DNA from 4 places in the Exiguobacterium sp. UBA1053 genome. Region 4 is predicted to be linked to each of the others. Evidence: predicted binding sites of a transcription regulator. Region 4 holds the regulator's gene; each other region holds the start of a gene.
What was found. Region 4 encodes Rex, which represses fermentation and respiration genes when NADH is low (regulators of the CRP and FNR family bind a similar motif). Its sites were predicted from a motif close to TTGTGAAATATTTCACAA; they were not measured.

Region 1 (2,207 bases), on a different contig from region 4:
TAGTTGCAATTTTGCAAGAAATAAGGCGAAACTAGAAAGAGAAGAGAAGGAGGCATCACCATGGAATTCACACCCGGCGATTTTAAATCGGCTTATACGTATTTTCACCGACAGGCACTCGACCTCGTTGGTGATGAAAAAGCACAGCAAGAATTGTTAGTTCGAGCAGAAATCGGACTTGCGCACTTGACGCAAGATATCGCGTCTACAGAAAGCTCGGACATCGAACGCGAGGCAGAACTCGTCCTTTATTTTCAATTAAAACAACTGCTTGAAATGCTTCGTGCTCTCTATCAGAAAAAATTCGAAATGCATGCGGAGCAGGAACAATTGTTATTGACGGCCGTTCTGTACTTCACGTCTCCTGTTGACGCCTTACCGGACGATAACGTCCTCGGGCTCTTCGATGACGCACAGATCGTCGAAACGATTTATGAAGAACTGGCTGCAGACGTCGATCGCTTTCAACATATGGAATAAAAATAGGCAGCTGTCGCAACAGCTGCCCTTTTTTATGCGTTTTGCTTCGAAGCGATATGAACAGGTGTCGTGGATTGACGTGATTCATCTACCTCTAGTTTTTCTTTATTCAACCACGTATAGATCATTCCCATGAAGACAGCTCCACCAATGATGTTTCCAGCTAGAGCGGGTAACAGGTTATGCATCGCTCCTGCAAATGTGATCGTATCCGGGTGTGGCACGACTAACGCAATGGAGAACAATGCCATATTGGCGATGACGTGATCAAATCCAGATGCGAAGAATACTGCGACGAGTACCATCATCATCATGATTTGCGCTAATTCATTCTTCATATTTTTCGGAATGAAAATCGCTAAACAGACCATCCAGTTACAGAAGATAGCTCGTGTGAAGATTTCCCACGTCGTATGGTGGATCTTCGTCTCTGAGACAGAAAATAACCAGTTGTTCATACCAAGCTCTTGTATGATTCCTGTTTGGGAAAAGAGTAGCGCAAACGCTAATCCTCCAAGTCCATTTCCGATTAGACAGATCAACCAGACCTTCATCGTATCCATCTTCGTCGTATAGCCACGCATCGTCGCCGTCGTGAAATACATCGTATTTCCTGTGAACAGCTCTGCCCCACCGTAAACGATCAGGACAAGCGCCACTCCGAAAGTCAGTCCACCGACAAGTGTCGCAACAGGTGACTCCGCCATATATAGACCGTTAATTGCTTTTAAGGTAAAAATAATTGCAAATCCAATGAAAATCCCTGCTAGCATGGCACGAACTAAGTACTCGAGAGGACGCATTTGTAGCATGCGCGTCGACTTGATTGCTTTATTCCGTAATCCTTCTAATGCTTCTACCTCGTTCATCGTAGAAACCTCTCTTTCTTTTGTTCAACACTTCACAATGTTTGTTCATTTATTATCATACTTCCATCTTAAAAGATGTTCAAGTATTGAATAGACCTGTTTTATCGTTTTTATAAAAGAACGAGATGTAAACGATATCATTGTGTCGAGATTGTGAAAAATGCCTTTTCTTGCTTTATACAACTAATTAGTTTGGATTTGCAGTCGTGATGCGAAGCGTTCAAAGAAAGTATTTCGTCTTGATGCATTGAGTACATAACCATCAATGACAACACGATTAAAGCGTCTAGAAGATGAAGTAGCTCGTTCGATATCGGTCGGAGTGTAGGCGTCGAATGTTTTCCGGTCCATCGTAAAATCTGCACCTGAATACGGATCCGTGTAGTGAATTTCAAGGTCGGTTAAATCAGGAATCGTTGAAAATAAAACAAGCGTATGATGCATCAGAACTTTAGATAACCGAGCCTTTAAAAAATCCTGATTCACTTGTAGTGTTCCGGTGTCGGTACCAATCCAAGCTTGTCGCTCTTTTCCTGTCACTTCATAGGCAAGACGTAACGATTCTCCTTCGACATCTACCTGTTTTAATTCTGATGAGAACGGAAGTTGTTCGGCTAATTGACGAACCGCTACCGTATTCATCATCGAGGCACCCACTTGTCTCGCTACAAGATCACCATCATGCCAAATGGATGATTGATTTTTTTCATTGGGTTGTTCAAAAAGACGAATTCCGACCAGTACTCCTAAACAGATACAACCAAGAATCCATAGCATTTTCTTCATTTTCATCACCTTCCTAAAAAAACGTACCCTTTTTCATCTTTTTTCATAAGAAGGGTTGAAATTTTATGCATA
Region 2 (2,207 bases), on a different contig from region 4:
GAATCAATCAACTCAACGAGACGCCCTGGTGTTCCGACGATGATTTGTGGTTTTTTCTTCAATCGTTCATATTGTCGTTTTAATTCAACACCACCAATGAATGCACCGGATTTGATACCACTTCCTTGGGCAAACAATTGAATGACTTGATGAATTTGCATGACGAGTTCCCGTGTTGGTGCCGTGATCACGACTTGCACGTGTGGTTCTTCTACTTCAATCTTTTCTAAAGCTGGAATGACATAGGCAAGCGTCTTCCCTGTTCCTGTCGGCGCTTCAGCCAGGACATCTTTTCCTTCTCGCAACAACGGAATCGCTTGTTCTTGAACAGGCATCAACTCGGTAAAGCGTGCGCGTTCCCATGCTTCCTGTAAAAATGGTTTTGTAAAGTTCATAACGATTTCTCCTACTCTCTTAATTCCATCATGCCGTTACGTATTCGACATGATCTCCTGATGCATCACGGTAACCCCGTAATGTCTGTGTATATTCATTTCCTGCGTCGAGCAATCGAATATGGAAGCGAATCTCGCTTTCACCGGCTTCTTCTTCTAGAATCTCGAATCCTTGGATGACACGATCCTGTAATTCTGCAGCGAGTGCCGGGTACTCCGCAAGACTCGCATACGTCGATTTTACGTCAACCGGACGACGAACAAGCGCAATCCAATACGATTCATCATAGCCGATAAAGTCCTCATAATCAAAATCATCTTCAAACCGAATCCAGAATCCATCATTTTCGAATTCCGTGATCATTCCCGTTCGCGTTGAACCGTCCGATCCGATTTTCAGCGAGACCCAGTCTCCTGACTGATACTCTCCTTGTTGTGTTAATGATACATACTCCATTTGGCACACCTCCACGTTCTATATTCCCTTTTTCATTGTCAACGATACGTCTTAAAAATACAAGGCACCGTAGCGTGACATTCCTCACAGTTTCAACTGTTCTAGTGAATCTTTTTCAAATCAACTCATACAGTTTCCAAAAAACCTTGAATTAGCAATCTAAAACTGTTTTTTTAAAACTTTTTCATATGAATACAGAAATAAAGAAAGCCCGTCATATCAACGTTTGTCCACTTGTTAAAACATTCACATGAACGTAAAGGGAATCTCCTTCTCCTTTTGTTACACTATTCACATAAGGAACTGATGATTAGCTCAATATTAGAGGAGTGGTATCCATGTTATTAGAAAAAACGAGTGCCTGGGCAAGCTTTACGTCGGGTGAATGGGTAAAGACGATCGATGTCGCAGATTTCATTCGACTCAACCGCACGGAATATACAGGAGATGATCACTTTTTAGTCGGTCCGACGCAAGCGACGGAACGGCTCTGGCAACAAATTCTACAGCTGACGAATGAAGAACGACAACGTGGTGGTGTGTATGCCGTCGATGCTAAAACACCATCAACGATCCTCTCGCATGATGCAGGGTATCTGAATCGCTCACTTGAAAAAATCGTCGGTTTACAGACAGACGAACCGTTTAAACGTTCGATTCATCCGAACGGTGGGATTCGGATGGTGAATGATGCCCTAGCTGCGTATGGCTTTGAAGCAGACGAGACCGTCACGAAAACTTTCAGCGAGTACCGGAAGACACATAACCAAGGGGTTTTCGATGCCTATACCCCTGAGATGCGCGCTGCACGTAAAGCCGGTATTATCACCGGATTACCTGATGCTTATGGTCGCGGACGGATCATCGGTGACTATCGTCGTGTTGCTTTGTACGGAACGGCACGCTTGATCGAAGAACGTAAGAAGGATTTAAAGGCACGTGGCGGGTTCTTATCTGAATCGATGATTCGCGACCGTGAAGAGATGAATGAACAGTTGCGCGCATTAACGGAATTGACCGAGCTTGGAGCTCGCTATGGTTTCGATCTCTCCCGCCCTGCAGAAACAGCACAAGAAGCATTCCAGTGGGTCTATCTTGCCTATCTTGCTGCCATCAAAGAGCAAAACGGGGCAGCCATGTCACTCGGTCGAGTCTCGACGTTCCTTGATATTTATGTCGAACGTGATCTTGCGGCTGGTCGCTTGACGGAAGAGACTGCACAAGAACTCGTCGATCATTTCGTCATGAAGCTTCGGATCGTTAAGTTCTTACGGACACCAGACTACAACGATCTGTTCTCAGGTGATCCGACGTGGGTAACGGAATCAATCGGTGGAATGAGTGAAGATGGACGA
Region 3 (2,207 bases), on a different contig from region 4:
CGCAACCGAGTGTCAGAGATGGTGTCAACTCGTTGTACAGATCACCAATTCCGCCATGAGCAGATGGGCTGTTAACGAGGATCCGGCAGGCTTTCATGCGGAGTCCGAACGCTGTCATCAAGTCATCGTTCGTCGTATGAATGACAGCTGTATGACCGAGACCTCCGATTTCAAGCATTTGTTCAGCAATCGTGAACGCTTCTTCGGTCGAAGCGACGCGATACGCACCGAGGACGGGACTGAGTTTTTCATGAGACAATGGTTCTGCCGCTCCGACGTGCTCGAGTTCCGCGACGAGCATGACCGTTGTTTCCGGAACATCGATGCCGGCTTTTTCTGCGATCCATGTCGCAGGTTTCCCGACGATGTCCGCGTTGACGGCACATGTATCGGTTTTGATGACGAGTGATTCGAGGCGTTGTTTTTCTGCCGGTGTACAGAAGTAACAACCGAGTGCTTCCATTTCCGTACGAACCATCGCATAAATCTCTTGATCGACGATGACGGCTTGCTCAGACGCACAAATCATCCCGTTATCAAACGTTTTTGAGAGAACAAGATCGCTGACTGCCCGTTTGACTTTCGCAGACTGTTCGATATAACACGGAACGTTCCCTGGTCCAACACCGAGTGCCGGTTTACCAGTTGAATACGCTGATTTGACCATTCCTGCTCCACCTGTCGCAAGGACCATGGCGATTTTTTCATGGTTCATCAAGACTTTCGTTGCTTCAAGTGATGGTTCTTCGACCCATTGAATACAGTCTTTTGGCGCACCTGCTTTAATGGCTGCGTCACGGAGTGTTTTCGCTGCTTCAACGGAACAACGTTGTGCCGATGGATGGAATGCGAAGACGATCGGGTTGCGTGTCTTAATTGCAATCAATGCTTTGAACATCGTCGTTGATGTCGGGTTCGTGACCGGTGTGACACCACAGACGACACCAACCGGTTCAGCGATATAGGTGATACCGTTTTGGACATCTTCTTCGAGAATCCCGACCGTTTTTTCATGACGTAGACTATTGTAGATGTATTCTGTCGCAAACATATTTTTAATCATCTTATCTTCAAAGACACCGCGTCCCGTCTCTTCTGCTGCGAGACGAGCGAGTTCGACGTGCCGTTCAAGTCCGGCAAGTGCCATATCCCGGACGATCGTGTCGATTTTTTCTTGATCGAATGTCAGTAATTCTTGTAATGCACGTTGCCCTTTTTCAACGATTTGCCCAACTGCTTGTTCGACCGGCGTTGCCGTCGATTTTGTTTTTTCTTTCACAGCCATGAGTGGTTTCCTCCCTGTCGTGGAACGAATCTGAGTTTGATTTGCCAACCATTATGTCAGGAATGCCAAGCTGTTTTTCAATAGTTTGTGCTTTCCTTCACAAATCAATCATAACCCCTTTTTCCTGTTTTGTGCATGACCATCCTGTGAATTCCCTCACACCTTTGATAGCGTTTACAACTGTTGTAAATTCTTCTTTTTTATCGTTTTGCTTCATGTACATGAATGTGTGCGATTTGTCACACCTTGCATTTTCGTGACTTGATAGCCGTTTCATCATCTTGTATTCTGATATGGGGACATATTAAGAGCTACCACTAAAGGAGGACACTTGAATGTCAGTTGTACAGGAAATGCTAGCCTTCAACGAGCGATTCGTCGCCGAAAAACAGTATGAGCAGTTCGTCTCGGATAAGTTCCCAGACAAAAAGGTCGTCATCCTGACGTGTATGGATGCCCGCTTGACGGAGCTCCTCCCACACGCACTTGGTCTTAAGAACGGGGATGCGAAGATCATCAAAAATGCCGGCGCTATCCTATCGCACCCATTCGGCTCCGTTATGCGCTCGATTCTCGTTGCGTTGTATGCTCTTGGCGCTGAAGAAGTCGTCGTCATCGGTCACCACGACTGTGGCATGAGCACGATTGATCCTAACCACATGATCAACGAGATGAAGGATCGGGGAATCGACCAACAGATTCTTCATACACTCGAAGTATCCGGGGTTGATTTGAATCAATGGTTGCGTGGCTTCACGTCAGTTCAAGAAAGCGTCGCTCACTCAGTCAGCCTCGTGAAGAACCACCCATTACTGCCACCTGGGACGAACGTCCACGGACTCGTCATCGATCCAGGTACTGGTAAGCTTGACGTCGTCGATTGCTGATCACTCTCTATAGAAGAAACGCAAATAGAATTGGA
Region 4 (2,207 bases):
TCATTTATTCAATTCACGCATCAAATCCGCCTGTCGTTCAAGCTCTGCCTGTTGCTCGAGGATCAAGACTTTTTTGTACGTTCGCGCAGAAATCAAGATGCTGATCTCATAGAGAACGAACAATGGAACCGAGATCATCAAGTGTGACGTCACGTCCGGCGGTGCGATCAATGCCGCAACGACGAACAGCGCAAAGTACGCATATTTCCGATTCTTTCGCATGAAATATGGCGTCACGAGACCCAGACGTGTCAGGAACATCGTCACGACCGGCAATTGGAAAAGAAGACCGAACGGCATCGTCAACCGGATTAAGAAACTGAAGTAGTTCTCCACTCCGATGACTTGTTCGATTCCGAGCTCTTTCCCGAGATCCGTTGAGACTTCAAGCAAGAAGGGAAGCAACCAGAAATACGAGAAGGCTACGCCAGCCAAAAACAGAAAGAAGATGACCGGAATATACGTCAATGTCGCTTTTTGCTCCTTGTCATAAAGTCCTGGTCGGACGAATGCCCAGAGTTGATACATCCAGAACGGTGACGCTAAAATCAGCGCAATAATGAACGCAAGATTCAAATACAACATTAAAGGATCGGCGACGTTGAAGGCATTCAAACCGATACCGAGCTCTTTTAAGTCTGCTTGCAAGAAGCGGACGAGCGGTCGGACGAGCGGAAATGCGACAGCGAACAGGACGACGACGATGATAAGCGACCAGACGATCCGCTTTCGGAGTTCGTCAAGGTGCGACGTCATGCTTTGCTCTTGATCAACCGTCATGATTCAATCACTTCTCTTTCGGTTCGTCCTTTTTATCGTCGTCCATGATGCCGTTCGTGGCATTCTTGAACTCTTTCAATGTCTGACCTGCAGCACGTCCGAATTCTGGTAACTTCTTCGGTCCAAAGATGATCAACGCGACGACCGCGATTAATCCGATGCTCGCAGGTCCGATACCTAGTGTGAGCGGAATAAGGTTTTCCATTATGATTTCACTCCTTCAGCTGATTGCGAATAATGCTTCATGAAATAAACTAACGACTGCAACTCGATCGATAAATCAATGTGATGGACCCGGACGCTCGCTGGCACGTTCAACCGTGCAGGCGTAAAGTTCAGGATGCCTGTCACACCATACTCGACTAACTCATCCGCTACTGACTGCGCGAACTGGGATGGAACCGTCAAGATGGCAACATCGACCTGATTCGCTTCGATTTGTTCTTTCATGTCCGAAACATGATAGATTGGAACGTCATGCGTCGTTGTTCCGACCTTCTCTTCGTCCGCATCAAACGCAACGACTATCCGAGTACTATTATTCTTTAAAAAGTTATAATTTGCAAACGCTGTTCCGAGATGACCGACCCCGATTAAGGCAACATTCGTCACCTCATCTTGATTCAAGGTTTTGCGGAAAAACGTTAAGAGATGTTGAACGTTGTATCCATACCCCTTCTTCCCTAATGCCCCAAAGTAGGAAAAATCGCGACGAATCGTTGCTGAATCAACCTTCACCGCCTCGCTTAACTCAGCAGAAGAGACGCGGAGCTTGCCTGAATTGTATAAACTTTGGATGAAGCGATAATATAGCGGCAACCGTTTTGCTGTCGCTTGTGGAATTTTTGTGTCTGGTCCATTCATCCTGCAGTTCCCCCTTCGGCCACATCCATCGTGGCACCCAAATCTTTGCAAAAAGCTTTCTACTCTCCTTGATTGTAAACCACTTCACATAGAGTCACAAATAATATATTCCGCAGGACCTCGCGCTTTTGTTCGTGATAGACTAAAGGGTGGAAGGATGGATGGAAATGATACTCTTACAAGTCAACCAACTCTCGAAATCATTCGGCGTCGAGCCGATTTTAGAAAATATCAAATTGGAAGTACAAGAGCGCGACCGCATTGCGCTCGTCGGACGAAACGGTGCCGGTAAATCGACCTTGCTCAAAATCATTGCTGGCGAACTCAGTCATGACTCAGGTGACATCATGAAAGGCAAGGATGTCAAAATCGGTTATCTCGCGCAGGACAGTGGTCTTGAATCGAACGAGACGATCTGGAACGAGATGCTGACCGTCTTCGAACATCTTCAGGAACAAGAACGAACACTGCGCCGGATGGAAATTGAAATGGGTATGGAGCATATCTTGAACGACCCGGTCGCGTACGATCGTCTCCTGAAGACGTATGATCAAGCGCAACAC

Region 1: B3G15_RS04750 (formate/nitrite transporter family protein) is a predicted target of Rex. The motif match lies at 1,370-1,387, and genes of this name have one in related genera.
Region 2: pflB (formate C-acetyltransferase) is a predicted target of Rex. The motif match lies at 1,087-1,104, and genes of this name have one in related genera.
Region 3: adhE (bifunctional acetaldehyde-CoA/alcohol dehydrogenase) is a predicted target of Rex. The motif match lies at 1,371-1,388, and genes of this name have one in related genera.

Annotation. Positions count from the first base shown of each region.
Region 1 is NZ_DCDO01000005.1:123,811-126,017, forward strand. Features, by position in the region: gene B3G15_RS04745 (YkvA family protein) at 61-480, shown strand; gene B3G15_RS04750 (formate/nitrite transporter family protein) at 513-1,349, opposite strand; gene B3G15_RS04755 (hypothetical protein) at 1,533-2,135, opposite strand.
Region 2 is NZ_DCDO01000005.1:54,214-56,420, forward strand. Features, by position in the region: gene B3G15_RS04395 (DEAD/DEAH box helicase) at 1-395, opposite strand, end outside; gene B3G15_RS04400 (hypothetical protein) at 424-852, opposite strand; gene pflB (formate C-acetyltransferase) at 1,191-2,207, shown strand, end outside.
Region 3 is NZ_DCDO01000003.1:67,475-69,681, forward strand. Features, by position in the region: gene adhE (bifunctional acetaldehyde-CoA/alcohol dehydrogenase) at 1-1,285, opposite strand, end outside; gene B3G15_RS01350 (beta-class carbonic anhydrase) at 1,621-2,172, shown strand.
Region 4 is NZ_DCDO01000013.1:1,127,941-1,130,147, forward strand. Features, by position in the region: gene tatC (twin-arginine translocase subunit TatC) at 1-780, opposite strand; gene B3G15_RS13360 (twin-arginine translocase TatA/TatE family subunit) at 788-985, opposite strand; gene B3G15_RS13365 (redox-sensing transcriptional repressor Rex) at 985-1,644, opposite strand; gene B3G15_RS13370 (ATP-binding cassette domain-containing protein) at 1,812-2,207, shown strand, end outside.